Regions from separate parts of the Undibacterium sp. SXout7W genome, predicted to be linked through region 1. Evidence: predicted binding sites of a transcription regulator. Region 1 holds the regulator's gene; each other region holds the start of a gene.
What was found. The regulator HrcA, encoded in region 1, represses chaperone genes, less so after heat shock. The targets are predictions, from matches to a motif close to TTAGCACTCNNNNNNNNNGAGTGCTAA.

Region 1 (4,297 bases):
TGGATGCGCAAGCGGACAAGCATGCAACCAGCAGACATCCTGCCAAGCGGCCAGCTTTACCCTGAAGAGATTCTGATAACAACAATCGCATAGGTACCTCAGTAATCGAGCAACATGCCCTAAAACCCGATATCATAAAGCAGATAGCACTTTTTTGACTGAAAACATGACAAACAGCACCCAAAACCTGAAAGCAAGCGGCCTGAAAGCGACCTTGCCACGAATGAAAATCCTGGAAATTTTTCAGAGCAGCAAAGTGCGCCACCTGACAGCAGAGGACGTATACAAGATTCTGCTGAACGAAAATATGGATGTTGGTCTGGCAACCGTCTATCGTGTGTTAACACAATTCGAGCAGGCAGGCTTGCTGCATCGCAATCATTTTGAAACTGGTAAGGCTATTTTTGAACTCAACGAAGGCTCACATCACGATCATCTGGTTTGCCTGGACTGTGGGCGAGTAGAAGAATTCTACGATGAGGAAATAGAAAAAAGGCAACAGACTATTGCCAGCGAACGCGGTTTCCGTATTTCCGATCATGCACTGGCTATTTACGGCAACTGCACCAAAATTAACTGCGAACACAAGAACTAAACGACAGTAACGCCTTGTGTCGGTCATTGGCGTAGAAGATACAAGCTACAAGCTTATTCCTGCTTTTACTTGGGTAACTTGGCAACGATACCCGCTACTGTATCCAGAATTTTCTGCGCATTAAACGGTTTCAGAATGAATCCATGAATACCCGCCCGGACTGCCTCGGTCACGGTCTCCTGATCTTTATTGCCGGTCACCAGCAACACTCTGGAATCTGGCACCAGTTCCTTGAGCCGTGGCAGGATTTCCAAGCCGCTGACCTTGGGCATGACGACATCCAATAAAATAATATTGGGCTTCAGCTTGAGCGCCATTTCCAGCCCCGCCCCGCCATCTGTCGCCTCACCTACCACATGATATCCCTCGCTACGCAGCACGACGCGCAGTACTTCTCTGGTGACGTCGTTGTCGTCCACCAGCAGGATAGAAATATTTTGATTGTTGGGATTCATGTTCATTGACTCAAAGCATTAGAGAGTAATTTGGCGGTGATGTCGACAATGGGAATCACCCTTTCGTAAGCCATACGCGTCGGCCCGATCACTCCCAGCGTTCCGACAATTTTGCCATTCACATCATATGGCGCAGTGACAATGCTCATTTCATCCATAGGAACGAGTTGTGATTCACCACCGATAAATATCTGTACCCCTGTTGCCTTACTGGAGACATCCAGCAACTGCATCAGGCTGCTCTTTTGCTCGAACATATCAAACAATTTTCTCAGGGAGTTCATGTTCGACGACAAATCCTGCACATTCAATAAATTACGCTCACCGGAAAACACCACTTCATCGCCGTGTTCTGCCATTGCATCACTGCCCGCCTCCACCGCAACCTGCATAAGGCGCGTCATGTCATTTTGCAACTGACGCAATTCGATATTGATACGCAAACGTGCTTCTTCAAAGCTGACACCACCAAAATTCTGGTTTAAATAATTCGCTGCCTGCGTCAATTGCGAGAGGTTGTAGTCAACGTCCGTCAAGAGCAGACGATTATGTACCTGGCCATTTGGCGCTACCACCACCAGTAGTATCCGCTTCTCGGATAGGCGTAAAAATTCTACCTGCTGAAAAATTGATTCTGTCCTCGGCGTCATGACCACACCGGCAAATTGTGACAACGAAGACAATATCTGCGCTGCATTTGCGATAATTTTCTGCGGTGGTTGTGACAGCAATGCTGGCTGCATGCGCGATTCCAGATCGGTCTCGTCAATATCCTGCACCGTCAGCAGCTCGTCCACAAACACGCGGTAGCCTCTGGGGGTGGGGATGCGGCCAGCCGACGTGTGGGGACTGGCAACAAATCCCATATCTTCAAGATCAGCCATGACATTGCGGATGGTCGCTGGCGAGAGTTCCAGACCAGAGATTTTAGACAGTGCCCGCGAACCTACAGGCTGACCATCAGCGATGTAGCGTTCTACGAGGGCTTTTAACAGAGTTTGGGCGCGAATATCGAGTTGCATGGTTTCATTTTATGCGACCAGAGGCAGCATGAATATAGAAAGAGTTATAACCATTGTGTCAAATCATGCAGATGGCGAAATTCAGCATCCGGTCTGATCTGTTGCAATGCCGGCTGATCAGGTATTTTCCCATGCCGATTCATCCACCCGCCACGCAAACCAGCCTGCTGAGCACCTTGCACGTCAAGCAATAAATCGTCCCCCACATACAGCACCTGCTCAGGCAATAGCTGCAAGGCATCGCATGCCGCATGAAAAATTCGCGGGTCTGGCTTCGCGCAGCCAAAGCTGTGCGCTGCAATCGATACCTGAAAATGCGCGGCCAGACCAATCGCGCCCAGATCGGCAAACCCATTAGAGATGGTTCCCAAAGTCACACGTCCGCCCAAAAGCTCCAGCGCCGGTACCACATCGTCGTACAAAGTCACCTGATTGCGCGCATGCGCGAACACAGCCATTGCCTGATCTGCCTTGGATACGTCTTCGTCGTGCTCCGCCAGCACCTTACTCAGCAAAGCATGGCGCAGCGCCCACAGGTCATATCGAAAACGTGGATTGGTTGCCACCAGATCATCCTTGTGTTGACGCAAGGTCTGCATATCGTATTTTTTTGCCACTGCCGGTGCATGTACCTGCAACCAGTCCTGTAACGCTGCCTCTGCATTCCTGATCACCGGTGCAACCGGCCACAAAGTATCATCCAGATCCAGCAACACTGCTTTAATTGTCATAAATAGCACTCAGTTCATTCATAGGACTTACGCAAAACCGCCCCAGCGGCGTTATGGCGCCTTGCCGTACAAGCACGTACTGCCTTCGTCGCCATGCCTTGCTGGGACAATTTTTCGTAAGTCCTGATTCATTGTGACGCTAATTATGGTCTAATCTGGTGAATCATGTTACATCTCCGTTCCTTATGACAGTTCAGGCAAAAACTATTGCTCTTGTTGGTAAATTTAACGCTGCGGGTATTAACGCCTCTTTGAGTGAACTGGCGAGCTTTCTGGATCAGGCTGGACATCATGTGGTACTGGAATCCGAAACAGCGCAATACATTGATTTACATGGCTTTGTCAGCATGCCAGTCCCTGAAATTGGCAAATATGCTGATGCCGCAATTGTCGTCGGCGGCGATGGCACGATGCTCGGCATTGCCCGCCAGCTGGCTCCTTACAAAGTGCCACTGATCGGTATCAATCAGGGACGTCTGGGTTTCATCACTGACATTCCGCTGGACAGGATGATCCCTGTCATCACAGAAATGCTGGAAGGCAAATACGTATCGGAGCAACGCAGTCTGTTGCAGGCGATCGTGATCCGGGACGGCAACCAGATTTTCAGCGGCACTGCATTCAACGATATTGTGGTGTCACGCGGTGCCGGCTCTGGCATGGTGGAATTGCGTGTCGATGTCGATTCGCACTTTATGTACAACCAGCGCTCGGATGGTCTGATCGTATCCACTCCAACGGGCTCCACCGCCTACTCGCTGTCCGCTGGAGGCCCGCTGCTCCACCCAAGTCTGGGCGGCATTGTCATGGTGCCAATTGCACCACATGCGCTGTCCAATCGTCCGATTGTCTTGCCCGATAGCAGTGAAATCGTGATCGAGATCGTGGCAGGAAGAGATATCAGCGTTAATTTTGATATGCAGTCATTCGCCAGCCTGATGTACGGCGACAGGATCATCGTCAAACGCTCCGCCCATACGGTCACGTTTTTACATCCGCGTGGCTGGAACTATTACGATACCTTGCGCGAAAAATTACACTGGAATGAGTATCCGTCCGTTGAGGGTGCGCTGAACTGATCTCTGTTAACAATATTGCTGCCCAATATATCGCTATCGTTTTGATGTCAAAAAATTGCTGCTCAACACAGATCAGTACCTGGCAGCAATTAGCAGCAACTAAGCAGCACTTACCAGCAATCAGACGACAAACAGATAACCGGCATCATCGCAAGGAATGCACAGCGTACAGCAATCAGCGAATACTCACCATATTCAGCTTCCCTGACACCACCATGTAATCAACGCTGCATATAAACAGGATACGATGAGGGTACGATATCTGCTCTCGGTGGCTCTCGTGGCTGTGATATAAGATACCCGCTAAGATATCGGCTTTGTCTGCGGATTGGTCTGCGCTGGCAAATCCGGCATAAGACTGATTTGCCATTTTCTGAATTTTCACTTTTTATTTCTTTCACTGCTCTATGCTGCG
Region 2 (4,297 bases), on a different contig from region 1:
CACGGTGATCTCTCAGGAATCTGGTGATCCGGCAGCAGTTGCATTTGATGCAGTCGCTTCCGCGCGCGCGCGCGGGATTGACGTCGTGATGGTTGATACAGCTGGACGTTTGCCCACACAGTTACATCTGATGGAAGAGCTGAAGAAAATCAAACGTGTCATTGCAAAAGGTATGGATACCGCGCCGCAAGAGATATTGCTGATCATTGACGGTAACACCGGGCAAAATGCACTTGCACAAGTCAAGGCGTTTGATGATGCCCTGCAATTAACTGGACTTGTCATCACCAAGCTTGATGGCACGGCCAAAGGCGGCATTCTTGCCGCCATCGCCAAAAACCGCCCTGTTCCCGTGTATTTCATTGGTGTTGGCGAGCAAATTGAAGATTTGCAGCCATTTAATGCACAAGAATTTGTCGATGCTCTGTTTAACTAGAAACCAGACTGTGATTTTCGCCTGCCATGATCGAATTTGACCACGTCTCTAAACAATACTCGCCGGAAGCGTTTGCTCTGCGCGATATTTCACTGTCCATTAATGATGGTGAGCTGATTTTTCTGGCTGGTCCTTCCGGCGCGGGAAAGTCTACTCTGTTAAAAATGATCGCCGGCATAGAAAAGCCTACGTCTGGGAGTATCAGCGTAAACGGTCAAGATATCGGCAAACTCAAAACTGGCAGCCTTCCTTATCTGCGTCGCAAACTCGGATTGATCTTGCAGGATCAAAAATTATTGCCTGATCGCAGTGTATTGTCGAACGTCATGTTGCCACTGATTGTCACCGGCGCCTCCGTTAGCGAAGCAGAAAGCCGCGCGCATATTGCGCTGGAAAAAGTGAATCTAATGGATAAGGCCGGCATGTATCCGATGGCGCTATCCGGTGGTGAGCAGCAACGGGTCGCCATTGCCCGTGCCATTGTGAATCGCCCACAGATTATTCTCGCGGATGAGCCTACGGCTTTTCTGGACCGGGAAAATGCGAATAAGGTGCTCAGTGCACTCAAAGCCTTTCAAAGTGCAGGAGTAACCTGCATTATTTCCAGCCACGATGAACAGTTTCTGGACAAGGCCAGCCGTGTTATCTATCTGAATCATGGGCAGATCAGCGATACCTGGGGCACAGATTTAGCTGCCTGATCGATTAAAGTTACAAGGAAAACGTCATGACAATCTGGTTTCGTCAGCATCTGTTCGCGCTGAAAAGCGCTTTTTCTCATCTGCGTGCGGGTCCTGGTAATTTCCTGTTCAATGTTCTGGTTGTTGCCATCGCACTGGCCTTACCTATCGCTGGCCTGACGCTGATAGAAAATATCCGCCCGATTTCATCACAATTGTCTATCGAGCCAGAAATCAGCCTGTTTCTCAGCCCCGACATATCCCGGTCGAATGCAACAGCATTGTCTATCCCTATTAAAAAATTATTGAAAGAAAATAATATCCAGGCGAAATTAAATTTCGTCACAAAAGACAAGGCTCTGGCTGCAATGGAAGGCTCTTCCAGCCTCGCAGAGGTATTGTCTACATTGGGTGGAAATCCACTGCCAGATGCCTATGTCATGTCGCTATCTAACAGCGATGCCAGTAAAGTGGATAGACTCGTACAGCAATTACAGGCTTTGCCCGATATTGACACGGTACAGGTAGATTCAGCATGGGTAAAACGTCTGGCAGCACTAGTACAAATACTGCAATTAGGCCTGCTTTTTCTGGCAACCACGTTGGGCGTGGTGGTAGTGGTCGTCGTATTTAATGCGACCAGACTACAGGTCATTTCCCATCAGGCAGAAATTTCCGTGACCCGACTGCTTGGAGCAACCAACAGCTTCATTCACAAACCGTACTACTACACTGGTGCCTTATTAGGTTTGCTCTCAGGTTTACTGGCACTTGGAATCATTGCTGCTTCGCTACAACCCCTGAATCATGCCATTGCCGATTTTGCAAAATTATATGCATCAGAATTCCGTCTCACGCCACTGGGCTTGATCCCTAGTGTGCTCCTCCTCCTCCTGAGTGTCATCCTGGGATTGATTGGTGCGTTTCTATCAGTCAGACGTCAACTGGCGCGTGCAAGTTAAGGTCAAACACCCTGCAACTTTTACGATGCATCGTGGTCTAACGAGAAGAAAATGACCAGTCAGAAAATAGGCCATCCTGCCGTATCTGCATATTTTTTGGCTGCGTTAGCACTCTTCTCAAGAGAGTGCTAATATAAGGGCTTGACATCGTTGGTTTTTGCAATTGCATGCATACCAACAGCAATGAGGAGAAATAATGGCAACTACATCGACACAATTGATCCCTGCTTCTGATAGCACAGTGCTGGCACTTGGTTTTAGCGGCACCTTAGGAAATATTGACGCCTACATTTCAGCAGTTAACCGGCTTCCTATGCTCACGCATGAAGAAGAAGTCAGTCTTGCGACCAAACTTCAGCAAGACAATGATCTCGCCGCTGCGCAGCAACTGGTGATGTCGCATCTGCGTCTGGTTGTCTCTATCGCTCGCGGCTACCTTGGATATGGTTTGCCACATGCAGACCTGATTCAAGAGGGAAATATTGGCCTGATGAAAGCAGTTAAACGCTTCGATCCGAATCAAGGTGTACGACTGGTGTCGTATGCTATGCACTGGATTAAAGCTGAAATGCATGAATACATCCTGAAAAACTGGCGCCTGGTCAAAGTAGCGACAACAAAGGCTCAGCGCAAACTGTTTTTCAATCTGCGCAGCCATAAAGAAGGTCTGGATACCATGTCGCCTAAGCAAATTGATGCTCTGGCAAAGACATTGGATGTGAAACGCGAAGAAGTAATTGAAATGGAAATGCGTTTATCCGGCCGTGATATTGCTCTGGATGCGCCGACAGACGATGATGATGATAAATTCGCACCTATTGCCTATCTGAAAACAGAGTCTGAAGAGCCGACACGCGTGTTAGAAGCTCGTCAGTATGACAGGCTGCAGAGCGAAGGCTTGGAAACTGCTTTGTCAAAACTGGATGCACGTTCACGCCACATCGTAGAGTCACGCTGGCTCAAGAACGATGATGGCACCGGATCCACTCTGCATGAACTGGCTGATGAATATGGTGTCTCTGCAGAGCGCATACGCCAGATTGAGAGTGCTGCGTTGAAGAAAATGAAGGGCGCGCTCGTCAGCTTTTCATAAAGTGAGCAAAGCTCATATTAAAAAAGGCACTCTGCGGAGTGCCTTTTTATTTTAAACGTATCATCGTGCAGGTTTCTGTGGGATTTTGATGATGCACTTCAGTGCTTTCACACAACAATGATTCTTGAAAACAGTATTCACTGCTGAACCAGCTTAACAGCATGCCTATTTATTTGCGATATGACAAAACTTATCGTCATCAACGATACGCCTATCATTCATCATCTGCAGTCAAGTTAAGCAGGTGTCAGCTGCAATAACAATTTCAGATCATGCGCAACTGGTTCTGGACCCTGCCCATGACGCAGAAATAAACGTATACGTCCCTGAGTATCAAACACGTAGCTACCAGCCGTATGATCCATCGTATAACTACCAGGGGTTTTACCTTCTACCTTTTGATAAAACACCTTAAAATCTTTAGCGACTTTTGCTGTCGCCACTGCATCCCCATACAGGCCAAGAAAACGTTGATCAAAATTTGGCACATAAGATGCCAGCAAGGCTTGAGTATCACGTTCTGGGTCAATCGTTACAAACAGTACTTGTACCTTATCTGCATCCGGCCCCAGTTGTTGCATGACATTCGCCATTTCTGCCATTGTTGTCGGACAAACGTCTGGACATTGGGTATAGCCAAAAAATATCACCACCGCTTTTCCACGAAAATCAGCCAAAGTACGTGGCTTGCCATGATGATCAGTCAGATTAAAACCCTGCGCATAATCAAGGCCAGTGATATCGGTATTTTTAAATTTGTCAGCAGGTTTGCCGCAGGCAGCCAACAACAACATGCATGCGATCGTGAGCAGAGCTTTCAGGATTTTCATAATTTGATGTAATGATCAAGCAACAGCGCCGCAAATAACAGTGACAGATAGATGATTGAATATGTAAATGCTTTGCGTGCAAGTAAATCACTGTAGTGCTTATGCATCTGCCATGCATACCACAAAAAAATAATCCCCAAGACAATGGCACTGACCAGATAAATCAGGCCGCTCATCTGCACTGCATATGGCAACATCGTCGTTGCAAACAAAGCGATGGTGTATAGCAGGATATGAAAACGGGTAAATTCAGAACCATGTGTCACAGGCAGCATAGGAAGCCCGGAACGGGCATA
Region 3 (4,297 bases), on a different contig from region 1:
CCAGTATTTTGAATAAGGCGAAAGCCAGTATGACTGAGGTAAGTCCTACACCGATCGAAATCCCTGTTTTAGCGCCAATATATAAGGCCGTGGCAGCTAAAATGCCGCCAAGGAAAAAACCTGTTATGGCAGAGCGCAAGGTCAATTGCGCCATGTCGCCACGGTAAATGTTCTTGAACCACCATTCGTCTTTTTGAGACCGGGTCCAGGTACGGATCTGCTCATCGGTGAGTTGTTGCAGCGCCATCTTGCCTCCAAAACCATATGACTTCAGTACATCTGATGTCGAAATTTGCCTTGCTATGCAATCAAATGAAAACGATATCAGTCATTTATGAAAATTTTCTTTCAGGAGCGGCAGTATCTAAGCACGTCAGCCGACTGTCAAGTTTCGTTAAGAAAAAGAAGGCGAGAGTATTTTTGAGTGTGGTAAAAACACATGCTAATGTGCATCAACTCATGAATTAGCGGTGGTATCGCCCTTGTTTCTGAGAGCCAGAACAGCCGCCATGTTTTATGTCTTTATGTTTATCAGTAGTGGGAGGGGCTGAGTCCAATTCACTCTATTGTTGATTTTTATTCAGTTGTTGCCTTAGATAGAGGGAGTAAAGATCGGGTACAGAGTGAGTATCAGCAGTAAGCGATTCTGACATTCTCCATAAGTAAAAAAACCTGCAACTAACGTTGCAGGGTTTTTATATTGATCAGCGGAAGCTGGCAATTACATCATGCCGCCCATACCACCCATGCCGCCCATACCACCCATGTCGCCCATGCCACCAGCTGGTTTGTCTTCAGCCAGTTCAGCAACCAAAGCGTCAGTAGTCAGGATCAGGCCAGCAACAGACGCTGCATTTTGCAATGCAGAGCGTGTTACTTTTGCTGGATCCAGAATACCCATTTCAATCATGTCACCGTAGGTGTCATTAGCAGCATTGAAACCGTAGTTGCCTGTGCCGTTGATGATCGCGTTGACCACAACAGATGGTTCGCCACCAGCATTTGCAACGATTTCACGCAATGGTGCTTCGATTGCTTTCAATACCAGCTTGATACCAGCTTCTTGATCTGCATTGTCGCCTTTGATCACGCCAGCTGCTGCACGAGCGCGCAACAGAGCAACGCCACCGCCAGGAACAACGCCTTCTTCTACTGCAGCACGAGTTGCGTGCAGAGCATCTTCAACGCGGGCTTTTTTCTCTTTCATTTCAACTTCAGTTGCAGCACCGACTTTGATCACAGCAACGCCGCCTGCCAGTTTGGCAACGCGTTCTTGCAGTTTTTCACGGTCGTAGTCAGAAGTTGCTTCTTCGATTTGCGCGCGGATTTGTTTTACGCGTGCTTCGATGGCGATAGCCTGACCAGCGCCGTCAATCACTGTCGTGTTTTCTTTACCGATTTCAACACGTTTCGCCTGCCCCAGATCTGTCAGTGTTGCTTTTTCCAGTGTCAGACCGACTTCTTCAGCGATCACGTTACCACCAGTCAGAATAGCGATATCTTCCAACATCGCTTTACGACGATCACCGAAGCCAGGCGCTTTTACAGCAGCAGTTTTCAGGATGCCACGGATGTTGTTAACCACCAGAGTTGCCAGTGCTTCGCCATCAACATCTTCAGCGATGATCAACAGTGGGCGGCCAGATTTAGCCACTTGTTCCAATACTGGGAGCAGATCACGGATGTTCGAGATTTTTTTGTCGAACAACAGGATGAATGGATTTTCCAGAATAACGGATTGTTTTTCTGGGTTATTGATGAAGTATGGTGACAGGTAGCCACGGTCAAACTGCATACCTTCAACGATGTCGAGTTCGTTGTTGAGGGATTTGCCATCTTCAACAGTGATCACGCCTTCTTTGCCCACTTTGTCCATTGCGTTTGCAATGATGTCGCCGATGTCAGCGTCAGAGTTTGCAGAGATAGAACCAACCTGAGCGATTTCTTTATTTGTTGTCGTTGGGCGGGACAGTGTTTTTACTTCAGCAACCAAAGCGGTTACTGCTTTGTCGATACCGCGTTTCAAGTCTGTTGGGTTGAAACCCGCTGCAACGTATTTGAAACCTTCGCGAACGATGGCTTGTGCCAACACTGTTGCTGTTGTTGTGCCGTCACCAGCATTGTCGGAAGTGCGGGAAGCCACTTCTTTCACGAGCTGCGCGCCCATGTTTTCCAGTTTGTCTTTCAGTTCGATTTCTTTAGCAACAGAAACGCCGTCTTTTGTGACTGTTGGCGCGCCGAAAGAGCGTTCCAGAACAACGTTACGGCCTTTAGGGCCCAGAGTGACTTTTACTGCGTTTGCCAGGATATTTACGCCATTAACGATTTTCGCACGTGCGTCATCGCCAAAAATTACTTGCTTAGCTGCCATATTATTTCTCCGAATTCTTTAAAATAAATACTGATTATTTCTGAACGATGGCGAAAATATCTTCTTCGCGCATGACCAGAACTTCGTTACCGTCAACTTTGACAGCCTGACCAGAATATTTACCGAACAATACGCGATCACCAACTTTGACTTCGAGTGCGCGGATTGTGCCGTTATCGAGTTGTTTGCCTGCGCCAACGGCCAGAACTTCACCTTGGTCTGGCTTCTCAGCGGCTGCGTCAGGCAGAACGATACCGGATGCAGTTTTTGTTTCTTGATCCAGACGTTTTACGATCAGACGATCGTGCAGGGGACGAAGGTTCATACAAGCTCCTTTAAATTTGCGAGTAATTACTAGGGAATTCATTAAAAGCTGGGGAAAAAGATTTGTTAGCACTCTAACCCAACGAGTGCTAATTATATGGGCGAGGTTGTCGCATTTCAAGGAACAAAAATCACGGTAATTTAAATTTCCTTTAAAAACAACAGCTTAAATATGAAAATAGATGGTGAAATAATATTCTGAGGGAAGTCGATATCGTGCAATTTCACGCCGACGAGGGCAGGGAGTTCAATAAAGCGACGCAAATAGTGTGAGTTTTTGTGAATAAACTAATTTTATGGTGAAAGCTGGATACAATGAAGCCCTCAAAAAAATAGATGCAAAGCAATATTGATATTCAATTACGATTGAACTTTTATTGGATGAATCTCATGAAGCTAGGATGAGTTCAATATCAATCCATATCGGGTCTTATTGGAATAGATTCAGTAGTAATGATTGGGCGCGATATAATTCAACATCTGTATATTTGCGCACTATCCTCCACGCATCTCTCGTAGCGTTGAGGTATTCAGGTGGTGAAGATATTGTTATTTCAACGCCAATTCTCACTAAAAGACATTCGATCGTTGATGGCTTGCACAGGAAAATGCTGGATCAAATGGGTGGAGATTGTAATGTGGCCGTATTGTTTGCTACGCATGGTGTGTGCTTTTTTATTATCGGTACTACCGATATCCGTGCTTGCCATGTCCGTCACATTTATCAATCCTGGTAAATCCGATGAAATATATTGGGTAACGGCGACCAATAGTATGGCCGCTGCTGCCGATAATCTGAACGTCAAACTGGAAGTTCTTTATGCTGAGCGCGATCACTTGCGCGCGCTCGATTTTGCGAGGCAACTGGCAGCAAGGTCTGCTCAGAATAAACCTGACTACGTTATTGTGTCGAATGATTACGGCACGGGTGCTGAAGTAATCCGCATTTTAGATGCGGCTCATATCAAAACGTTTCTTGCATTCAGTAATATTTTGAATCCTGAAGAGCGCCAGAGAATACTGGGTCCTCGTCAGATATTTAAAGGATGGCTCGGTAGTCTGGAGCCTAAAGCCGAAGAGGCAGGTTATCTGACTGCGCGTGCACTGATTGAGCGTGGTGAGATGGCCAATATGCGTTCCAGCGATGGGAAATTGCATTTGCTGGTCATCGCAGGAGATCGCTCTACTCCAACGTCCCTCAAGCGTAATGAAGGTATGCGCCGCGCTGTTGCCGAGGCCAGAAACGTGCTGGTCGATCAAGAGGTTTACGGCGAATGGAGTCGCGAAAAGGCCAGGGAACAAAGTACCTGGCTATACAAGCGTTATCCTCAGGCAAAGTTGATCTGGGCAGGCAATGATCTGATGGCATTTGGTGCAATGGAATCATGGGCTGCCTCAGGAGGAAAACCAGGGCAAGATGCATTCTTCAGTGGAATTAATACGTCAGCAGAAGCCTTGCAGGCACTGATTTCAGGTCGCATGACCGGGCTGGCAGGTGGACATTTCATCGCTGGCGCATTTGCACTGGTGATGTTGCATGATTACCATCATGGCAAAGATTTTCAGGATGAAGGCCTGGAGTTGGAGCGCCCGATGTTTATT

Region 2: rpoH (RNA polymerase sigma factor RpoH) is a predicted target of HrcA. The motif match lies at 2,184-2,210, and genes of this name have one in related genera.
Region 3: groES (co-chaperone GroES) is a predicted target of HrcA. The motif match lies at 2,762-2,788, and genes of this name have one in related genera.

The regions. Positions count from the first base shown of each region.
Region 1 is NZ_JBMPPF010000003.1:181,415-185,711, forward strand. Features, by position in the region: gene ACO0LB_RS04775 (outer membrane protein assembly factor BamE) at 1-91, opposite strand, end outside; gene fur (ferric iron uptake transcriptional regulator) at 167-595, shown strand; gene ACO0LB_RS04785 (response regulator) at 661-1,050, opposite strand; gene hrcA (heat-inducible transcriptional repressor HrcA) at 1,053-2,072, opposite strand; gene ACO0LB_RS04795 (HAD family hydrolase) at 2,117-2,803, opposite strand; gene ACO0LB_RS04800 (NAD kinase) at 2,989-3,882, shown strand; gene recN (DNA repair protein RecN) at 4,290-4,297, shown strand, end outside.
Region 2 is NZ_JBMPPF010000017.1:64,623-68,919, forward strand. Features, by position in the region: gene ftsY (signal recognition particle-docking protein FtsY) at 1-436, shown strand, start outside; gene ACO0LB_RS15590 (cell division ATP-binding protein FtsE) at 463-1,137, shown strand; gene ACO0LB_RS15595 (cell division protein FtsX) at 1,164-2,078, shown strand; gene rpoH (RNA polymerase sigma factor RpoH) at 2,275-3,171, shown strand; gene ACO0LB_RS15605 (SCO family protein) at 3,408-4,001, opposite strand; gene cyoE (heme o synthase) at 3,998-4,297, opposite strand, start outside.
Region 3 is NZ_JBMPPF010000007.1:113,010-117,306, reverse strand. Features, by position in the region: gene ACO0LB_RS08885 (OPT family oligopeptide transporter) at 1-247, opposite strand, end outside; gene groL (chaperonin GroEL) at 722-2,371, opposite strand; gene groES (co-chaperone GroES) at 2,406-2,696, opposite strand; gene ACO0LB_RS08870 (ABC transporter substrate-binding protein) at 3,332-4,297, shown strand, end outside.